Regions from separate parts of the Pseudomonas sp. LBUM1645 genome, predicted to be linked through region 2. Evidence: predicted binding sites of a transcription regulator. Region 2 holds the regulator's gene; each other region holds the start of a gene.
The links. The regulator FliA, encoded in region 2, starts transcription of late flagellar genes. The targets are predictions, from matches to a motif close to CTAAAGTTTNNNNNNNNNNNGCCGNTAA.
Positions count from the first base shown of each region.

Region 1: ACA079_RS31425 (methyl-accepting chemotaxis protein) is a predicted target of FliA. The motif match lies at 1,472-1,499, and genes of this name have one in related genera.
Region 3: motA (flagellar motor stator protein MotA) is a predicted target of FliA. The motif match lies at 1,801-1,828, and genes of this name have one in related genera.

Region 1 is NZ_CP166811.1:6,878,337-6,881,615, forward strand. Features, by position in the region: gene ACA079_RS31425 (methyl-accepting chemotaxis protein) at 1-1,366, opposite strand, end outside; gene ACA079_RS31430 (LysR substrate-binding domain-containing protein) at 1,550-2,470, opposite strand; gene ACA079_RS31435 (NorM family multidrug efflux MATE transporter) at 2,630-3,279, shown strand, end outside.
Region 2 is NZ_CP166811.1:5,270,920-5,274,198, forward strand. Features, by position in the region: gene ACA079_RS23815 (protein phosphatase CheZ) at 1-437, opposite strand, end outside; gene ACA079_RS23820 (chemotaxis response regulator CheY) at 468-839, opposite strand; gene fliA (RNA polymerase sigma factor FliA) at 1,007-1,747, opposite strand; gene fleN (flagellar synthesis regulator FleN) at 1,744-2,574, opposite strand; gene flhF (flagellar biosynthesis GTPase FlhF) at 2,691-3,279, opposite strand, start outside.
Region 3 is NZ_CP166811.1:559,584-562,862, reverse strand. Features, by position in the region: gene motB (flagellar motor protein MotB) at 1-877, opposite strand, end outside; gene motA (flagellar motor stator protein MotA) at 881-1,732, opposite strand; gene ACA079_RS02440 (HDOD domain-containing protein) at 1,899-3,279, shown strand, end outside.

The sequences.
Region 1 (3,279 bases), 1.6 Mb from region 2:
TACGACCGATCTGGGTTTGCTGTGCGTTTTCCTGGGCCAGACGCTGGGTGTTGCCCATGTTGTCGGCGATGTTCAGGGACGTTGCGCTGAACTCTTCCACGGCGCCGGCCATGCTGGTGATTTCGCCCGACTGCTGCTCCATCCCTTCATAGGCGCCACCGGACAGACCGGACAAGGCCTGGGCGCGGCTGTTGACCTCTTGCGAGGCCTTGCGGATGTGCTCGACCATGGTCGACAGCGCCTGGCTCATCTGATTGAACGCGCGGGCCAATTGACCGATCTCGTCGTTGCTCGACACGTTCAGCCGCACGCTCAAATCACCGGCGCCCAAGGCTTCCGCCTGACGCACCAGATCACCCAAAGGTGCGAGTTTGCTGCGTAGCAACCAGACCGCCGCCCCCACAGCGATCAACATCGCCAGCAGACTGCCAATCGCCAATTGAATGCCGACACTCCAGGTCACGGCACGGATTTCTGTTTTCGGCATGCTCGCCACGACCGACCATGGGCCGCCTTCAAACGGTACGGCAATGCTGTAGAAATCTTCTGACTTGTCACTCCAGAACTCGCCCTTGCCCGGCGTTTTCGCCAAGCCAACGATGGTCGGAGTCGCCTGATCCAGCGCTTGCACGCCCGCGATCGGCACCAGCCATTTGCTCTGCTCATCCAGCAGCGCCAGGGAACCGGTCTGGCCGATACGGAAGCGCTTGAGGTTGGCAAACTGCGCGTTCTGCGCGTCGGTGTAGTCGAATCCTACGAACAGAACGGCAATCACCTTACCGCCGCTGTCACGTACGGGGGTGTACTGAGTCATGTAGGACCGGTCGAAAAGCAAGGCGCGACCGACGTAGGCCTGCCCTGCCATCAAGCGGGCATAGGCCGGGTTCGCGTGATCGAGCAGTGTGCCGATGGCCCGGCTGCCGTCCTGTTTGCTCAGGGACGTGCTGACCCGGATGAAGTCTTCGCCGCTGCGCACAAACACCGTCGCAACGCCGGCGGTCATTTGCTTGAACTCGTCCACTTCCTTGAAATTGTTGTTCAGCACTTCGCTGCCCAGGTGCAGCCCCGGCGTCTGCGCGCCCGCTACCGCCACCGGTTCATCCGGGTGCACGCTCAAACCGGCGCTGAAGCGCTTCTCGAACAGACCGCTCAGGCGCTGGGTGCTTTCACGCAACGTGCCGTGAAAGGTACTCAACTGATCGGCCAGCAACCGGGCTTCACTGGCCAGGTGCTCTTCGCGGGTGGCGAGGTTGGCGGTGTCCAGCGAACGCAGGGCGAACACGGTACTGCCGCTGATGACAATCGCCAGTATCACGGCAAGCGCAAGACCAAGCTGTGAGGCGATCCGGGCACGAGGTTGAGACATGACAGCTCCTGGCCGAGCGACCGGATCTTCCTTGATCTGGCTGCACACTCAGCAAAATTCTAATAATGGGAATTGCGTCGAACCTGCACGAAGGTTCCACCTGCATTTTCGGCGGAAAATCGGAATACTTGAGTAATTAACCGGGATATGGCTCAAGGCCGCCATTGCGGCGGCTCTATCGATTCAGCCCAAGTGTTGAACATCGGGCAATTCCATTGCTCGGGCTTCGCCTTGCAGGAAGTCGCTGAGCCTGCGCAAACGTTCACCACCGGGGCGAGTTTTCGGCCAGACCAGGTAATATTTCTCACCGCTGGCGACGGCCGTCGGCCACGGCAGACTCAGACGTCCCTGAGCCACATCTTCCGCCACCATCAGCAGATCGCCCATGGACACGCCATAGCCTCGGGCGGCGGCGATCATGCCCAGTTCCAGCGTGTCGAACACCTGCCCGCCCTTGAGCGACACCTGATCCGCCAGCCCCATGCGTTCCAGCCAACTGCGCCAGTCGCGTCGGTCCGGCGTCGGGTGCAGCAGTTCGGCATTGGCCAGTCGTGCGACATCCCACGGTTGATCCTGCAGAAGATTCGGCGCGCCGACTGGAATCAGCTCTTCCGGGAACAGGAAACTCGCCTCCCAGTCCGGCGGAAAATGCCCGTTGCTGAGGATGACGGCGCAATCGAACGGTTCATGGTTGAAGTCCACCGAGTCGACGTCCATCCAGGCGCTGGTCAATTGCACCTCGTTGCCCGGTTGCAGGTGCCGAAAGCGGCTGAGCCGTGCCAGCAGCCAGCGCATGGTCAGGGTCGACGGCGCTTTCATGCGCAGGATGTCATCTTCGGCACGCAAGGTATTGCAGGCCCGCTCCAGGGCAGTGAAGCCTTCGCGAATGCCGGGCAGGATCAACCGCGCCGACTCGGTCAGTTGCAGATTGCGTCCGCTGCGGTGAAACAGCCGACAGGCAAAATGCTCTTCTAGCGTACGAATGTGCCGACTGACCGCGCTTTGGGTGATCGATAGCTCTTCGGCCGCACGGGTAAACGAGCTGTGCCGCGCCGCCGCTTCGAATGCGCGCAGGGCATACAAGGGAGGAAGACGACGAGACATTCGGAAAGCTCCTATAGCGGGATTCGGTCACCCTAGCAGAAACTCTTCAGCATGAGTTTGACTCATGCAACCCATCCTTTTTATCCCTTTGTGAAAACCCCGCAGAGCGCCGAGAATCGGCTCTCTCCTGTTCACTCTGATAATCGAGGCGTGATGACCATGCAGCATCCAGCACGTACCGAACTCTGGGCCATCCTGCGGCTGGCGGGGCCGTTGATTGCCTCGCAGTTGGCGCACATGCTGATGGTCCTCACCGACACCTTGATGATGGCGCGCCTGAGTCCAGAGGCGCTGGCCGGTGGCGGCCTGGGCGCAGCGACTTACTCGTTCGTGTCGATCTTCTGCATTGGCGTGATCGCCGCGGTCGGCACACTCGTGGCCATCCGTCAGGGTGCCGGCGACATCGTCGGCGCCGCCAGGCTGACCCAGGCCGGGTTATGGCTAGCGTGGTTGATGGCGTTGGTGGCCGGACTGCTGCTGTGGAACCTCAAACCGGTGTTGCTGCTGTTCGGCCAGACCGAAACCAACGTCCACGCGGCCGGGCAGTTCCTGCTGATCCTGCCGTTCGCCCTGCCCGGCTACCTGAGCTTCATGGCCCTGCGCGGCTTCACCAGCGCCATCGGCCGGGCAACACCGGTGATGGTCATCAGCCTCGGCGGCACCGTGGCCAACTTCCTGCTCAATTACGCATTGATCACCGGCATGTTCGGTCTGCCGAAACTGGGGTTGATGGGCATCGGACTGGTCACCGCTGTTGTCGCCAACTGCATGGCGCTGGCGCTGGCCTGGCACATCCGTCGGCATCCGGC
Region 2 (3,279 bases):
CGAGCCAGCTCGCGGAACTCTTCAGCCCCGACTTCGCGACGCATGAACCGTCCCCAATCGGTGCTCAAGGCCTGGGCTTCGTTGCTCAGGCCGTTGACCAGCGGCGTGGCGTTTTCCACCAGGTCCATGGTGCGGTTGGCAGCAGCCTCGGTCAGCTTGACCACATAACCCAGACGCTCGGTGGCATCCGTGATCTGTGACACTTCCTCGGCTTGCGGCATGTTCGGGTCAATCTGGAAATTGACGATCGCGCTATGCAGCTCGCGAGTGAGCTTGCCCACTTCCTGATACAGGCCGCGGTCACGGGTCTGATTGAGCTCATGGATCAGTTGCACAGCGTCGCCGAACCTGCCTTTTTCAAGGCTTTCGACCAGTTCGACAGCGTGTTTTTTCAGGGTCAACTCGAAATCGCCCTGTGAAGATTCGTAATGCTCCATAGCTCCCCCGTGGCGCAGTGGCTTCGCACATCAACCGATGCGTTCGAAAATCTTTTCGATTTTTTCTTTCAACGCCTGGGCCGTAAAGGGTTTGACCACATAGCCGTTAACACCGGCCTGGGCTGCCTCGATGATCTGCTCGCGCTTGGCTTCAGCGGTCACCATCAGCACCGGCAGGTGCTTGAGCTTTTCATCGGCGCGCACGTGGCGCAGCAGATCGATACCGGTCATGCCAGGCATGTTCCAGTCTGTTACCAGAAAGTCGATGCTGCCGCTGTTGAGAACCGGAATGGCAGTAGTGCCATCATCGGCCTCGACCGTGTTGGTGAACCCAAGGTCACGCAACAGGTTTTTTATGATCCGCCGCATCGTTGAGAAGTCATCAACAATGAGGATTTTCATGTTCTTGTTCAATTCGACCTCCAAGCAGTCTTAAACGCGCCCAGCACCTGGACACGCCATTTCAATCAATCCGGCAAAGCACTCAATGACTGTCTGGAGCACAACAGATCGGGGCCGGTTTGGTTCAACACCCCACCCGCCGCGTTCGCAGTGTCCCCACACTGCCTTCAGCGCGCTCGCCACTCCCCCAAACGCCCCCGCAAACGGGCCGCGCACTGGCTGTGTAACTGGCTGACCCGAGATTCGCTGACCCCCAGGACCTCACCGATTTCCTTGAGATTCAACTCTTCGTCGTAGTACAGCGCCAACACCAGTCGCTCACGCTCCGGCAAATTGGCAATCGCGTCCGCCAGCGCTGCCTGGAAGCGTTCATCTTCCAGATCGCGTGACGGCTCGAGATGAGCACTCGCGCCATCCTCGTGCAGCCCTTCGTGTTCGCCGTCCTGCAACAGATCGTCGAAACTGAATAACCGGCTGCCCAGGGTGTCGTTCAAAATCCCGTAATAATCGTCGAGACTCAATTGGAGTTCGGCCGCAACCTCGTGATCTTTAGCGTCACGACCGGTTTTAGCTTCAATCGAGCGAATTGCGTCGCTGACCATCCGGGTATTGCGGTGGACCGAACGCGGCGCCCAGTCCCCCTTGCGTACTTCATCGAGCATCGCGCCACGGATTCGAATGCCCGCGTACGTCTCGAAACTCGCGCCTTTGCTGGCGTCGTATTTGGTCGACACTTCAAGCAGGCCGATCATCCCGGCCTGGATCAGATCTTCAACCTGGACACTGGCTGGCAGACGCGCCAGCAAGTGGTAGGCAATGCGTTTAACCAGTGGCGCGTAACGCTCGATCAGCTCGTACTGCGCGTCACGTGCCGACTTCTTGTAGAGGTTGTAGCCACTGGCTGTCATAGCACAGGTCCTGCGGTTTGTTGCACGAGGCGCTCGACGAAAAACTCCAGGTGCCCGCGCGGGTTCGCAGGCAGCGGCCAGGTATCGACCTTCTGTGCAATGGCCTTGAATGCCAGTGAGCACTTGGACCGCGGGAAGGCTTCGTAAACGGCGCGCTGCTTCTGCACAGCCTTGCGCACGCTTTCGTCGTAAGGAACCGCGCCGACGTATTGTAAGGCGACGTCCAGGAAGCGATCCGTGACCTTGGTCAACTTGGCGAACAGGTTGCGACCTTCTTGCGGGCTCTGGGCCATGTTGGCCAGGACGCGGAAGCGGTTCATGCCGTAATCGCGGTTCAGCAGTTTGATCAGTGCGTAGGCGTCTGTGATCGAGGTCGGTTCGTCGCAGACCACCAGCAAGACTTCCTGCGCTGCGCGAACGAAACTGACTACCGAGTCACCAATGCCTGCAGCGGTGTCGATCACCAGCACGTCGAGGTTGTCGCCGATATCGCTGAACGCCTGGATCAGGCCGGCGTGTTGAGCCGGGCTCAAATGAACCATGCTCTGCGTGCCGGACGCGGCCGGGACGATGCGAATGCCGCCAGGACCTTGCAACAGTACGTCGCGCAGCTCGCAGCGGCCTTCGATCACGTCGGCCAAAGTACGTTTGGGTGTCAGTCCCAGCAGGACGTCGACGTTCGCCAGCCCCAGATCGGCGTCCAACAGCATGACGCGTCGACCGAGCTCTGCTAGAGCCAGGGACAAGTTCACTGACACGTTAGTTTTCCCGACGCCACCTTTGCCGCCGGTCACCGCGATCACCTGTACGGGATGCATGCTGCCCATGAATTTTCTTTACCTTGTCTTACTTAGACGGAGGCCACATTACTGGCTGCGCGTTCACTAACTGAACAATGCATGGCAGACCATCGATGTAGGTACAAAAACTGTTCATTAATACCTCAGCCGACCTGCTTGGTCGGGCTGTGGTAAATATCAGCGAACATGTCAGCCATGGCTTCTTCGCTGGGTTCTTCTTGCATTTGCACGCTGACGGCGCGACTGACCAACTGATGACGACGCGGTAGATGCAAATCATCCGGAATCCGCGGGCCATCGGTGAGGTAAGCCACCGGCAATTCATGACTGATGGCCAGGCTCAACACCTCGCCCAGACTTGCCGTTTCATCCAGTTTAGTCAGGATGCAGCCAGCGAGCCCACAACGCTTGTAACTGTGATAAGCGGCCGTTAGAACCTGTTTCTGGCTGGTGGTTGCCAAAACCAGATAATTTTTCGATTTGATGCCACGACCGGCCAGGCTTTCGAGCTGCATGCGCAGTGCCGGATCGCTGGCCTGAAGGCCTGCGGTATCGATCAGCACCACGCGTTTGCGCAGCAAAGGCTCCAGCGCCTGCACCAGCGACTGGCCCGGATCGACATGCGTCACCGACACATTGAGGATCCGGCCCAACGTCTTGAGTTGTTCCTGAGCACCAATACGGTAGCTGTCCATGCTGACCAGCGCGATATTCTGCGCGCCGTACTTGAGC
Region 3 (3,279 bases), 2.4 Mb from region 2:
TCGGCGTTGGTTCTGGAGCCGGTTCCGCACCTTGCGAACCTTCGATGGCACGCTGGGCTTTCTTGGTCAGCACCACGATGTCGATACGGCGATTGATCGGATTGAACGGGTGCTCGCGATCGAACAACGCCGACGAGGCATAACCGACGACGCGCGCCACCTGTGCATCCGGATAGCTGCCGGCGACCAGCGCGCGACGTGCTGCGTTGGCACGGTTGGCCGAGAGCTCCCAGTTACCGAAGTCACCGGTGCCCGTGTACGGCTTGGCATCGGTGTGGCCGCTGATACTGATCTTGTTCGGCACCGCTTTAATGGTGTCGGCCATGGCCAGCAGGATGTCTTCGAAGTACGGCTTCAGACGTGCACTGCCGGAGTCGAACATCGGCCGGTTTTCGGCGTCCACGATCTGGATGCGCAAACCGTCCGGCGTGATTTCGAAACTGATCTGGTCTTTGAATTTCTTCAGCTGCGGGTTCTCTTCGACCTTGGTCTGCAGTTCTTGCAGCAACAGCTCGAGACGCTCCTTCTCGACCTGCTCGGCCATGCCTTCAACCTGTTCGGTGTCGATGGTCACCTTGTCCGGCTGCGGCTGAGATTTCACCTCGGGGTTGAGGGTGTTCTCCGGCGCCAGGGTCGGCGAGCCGCCCAGGTCGATGATGTACGGCGTACCGCTTTCGGAAAAGCCGACCGGGTCCTTGAAGTAACCGGCGATGGCGATCTTCTGTTCAGGTGTTGCGGTGGACAGCAGCCACAGCACCAGGAAGAACGCCATCATCGCCGTCGCGAAGTCCGCGAAGGCGATTTTCCAGGCGCCCCCGTGATGCCCGCCGGCGATGCGCTTGACGCGCTTGATGATTATCGGCTGGTTATTTTCCATGACTTAGCGACCGCGAACCGCTTGTTCCAGCTCAGCGAAGCTGGGACGGTGCGCCGGGTACAGAACCTTGCGACCGAACTCTACTGCCAGGGACGGCGGCATGCCGGAAGCGGAAGCGACCAGCGAGGCCTTGATGGCTTCGTAGACGTTCAGTTCTTCCTTGGCATCGTGGGCCAGCGAATGAGCCAGCGGACCGAAGAAACCGTACGCCGCGAGAATACCGAAGAAGGTACCGACGAGTGCCGCGCCGACGTGCAGGCCGATGGATTTCTGATCGCCTTCACCCAGGGAAGCCATGGTCACCACGATACCGAGTACCGCCGCGACGATACCGAAACCAGGCATGGCGTCGGCAATACCGTTCACCGCGTGGGACGGATGCTCGAGGTCTTCCTTGAGGCTGTAGAGCTCCATGTCGAACAGGCCTTCAAGCTCATGGGGAGCCATGTTGCCGGAGGACATGATGCGCAGGTAATCGCAGATGAACGCGGTCATGCGTTCATCTTTGAGCACGGCCGGGTACTTGGCGAAGATCGGGCTCGCGGCGGCATCTTCAATGTCGCCTTCGATCGCCATCATGCCTTCGCGGCGGCTCTTGTTGAGGATCTCGTAGATCAGGCCCAGCACTTCCAGATAGAACGTGTGGTTGAAACGCGAACTGAACATGCCCAAGGATTTCTTGAGCACGTGCATGGTCATGTAACCGGGGTTGGCCTGCAGAAATGCACCGAGTGCCGCACCACCAATAATCATCACCTCGAAGGGCTGAATCAGGGCGGCAATTTTGCCGTGGGAGAGCACGTATCCGCCGAGCACGCTCGCGAATACGACGATGATGCCGATTAATTTAGCCATAGGTAGGAGAGCACTTACTGAGTCGGGTTCAAGGTCATATTCGGAAGTTAAAAAATCTCTTCTTCTACTTATCGGCAAAACTGCGCCAGACTATAGCCAGTTCAGGCGAAAAGCCAATTTGGCCCGCTCCGGGCATAGGTAATGCAGACGATGATCGCGTCCAACCATGGCTAACGAAACGAACGTTCCAACTCCAAAACCAACCACTCTCGAAGGCTGGGTCAAGCTTCTCGATGGCGTGCGCCTGCCGGTTCCGCAAGCCAGTCATGACCGTGTCTGCAAAGCCATCGCCAACAGCCGCAGCTCCCTGCGCGATATTGCCGAACTGATACAGGACAGCCCGGCGCTGGCCTTGAGCGTGATTCGCGAAGCCAATCGCCACACCCATGGCAGCATGACCGAGCCTGCGGAAAACCTTGAGGTGGCGATCAATCGCCTCGGTTTGAAGCGCACCGAAGAACTGCTCGCCCGGTTGCCTGCCCAGCCGCAATCGGAGATCCCGATCGCCCTGCGTCAGCTGCAGCTGATCAGCCAGCATGCGACCCAACAGGCCAACGGCTTTTTCGCCAGTCGCCTGGCGCGGCTGTGGCAGGACATCCACTGGGGCAGCCTGCTGTTTCTCTCGCCGCTCTGGCCGATGGCGCTGACCCATCCGCAGCTGCTCGAAGAATGGGAGCTGCGGGTCATGCATAAAGGTGAGTCGGCGCGCAAAGTTGAAATGCAATTGTTCGGCGCGCGCCTGCTGGATATCTGCCTGGCGCTCGTGGACATCTGGCGCCTGCCGAACTGGGTGCACCAGGGTTATCGGCTGCTGCTCAACGAGCAACGTGAGCTGGTGAAAGTGCTGCGCATCGCGCGCGACAGCGATCATCCATTGCGCCAGCAGAACCGCCTCGATGACGATCCGACCCTGCGCCGCTGGCTCAATCAACCGGCCAATACGGTGCTGCTGGCCAACGGTCTGGCGCTGTCGGCACAACAAGCCTGGGACAGTCCGCACAGTGAACGCTGGCAGTACCTGACCAGCCTTTACCTGCAAATGCCGATGGACGAAGTGCAGCAGCAGTTGCACCAACAGGCCGCCAACAGCGCCCGCCATCACGCCATGCCAGACCTTTGGCATCCGGCCGTTTCACTGATCTGGCCGTGGGGCATGAACCGCGTTCACGCTGGATTGCTGCCAGCCCCGGCACCGACTGCCGAAGACCTGGCGAAATGGCGCAGACAGTGTGCCGAGTTGCTGGTCGAGCCCAGTCGCTTCACCAATGCCATGCACTTGACCACGTCTGCCCGGGACGCGTTGGTCGCGTGCGGCATGCGTCGGGTGATGATCCTGATGGCCGACCGCACCCATGACAATCTGCGAGTACACCAGACGGCCGGGCTGCCAAAAGAAGTAGCCGGTCTGAACTTCGCCGTCAGCCAGAGCACCGTGCTGCAACGCCTGCTCTCGCAACAGGCCCAAGTGCGACTGACACCGGACAACAATGCGCAATTTTCTGCGCTGTTGCCGGCCAGCCTGCGCTCACAGTTCGGCGGCGAACACC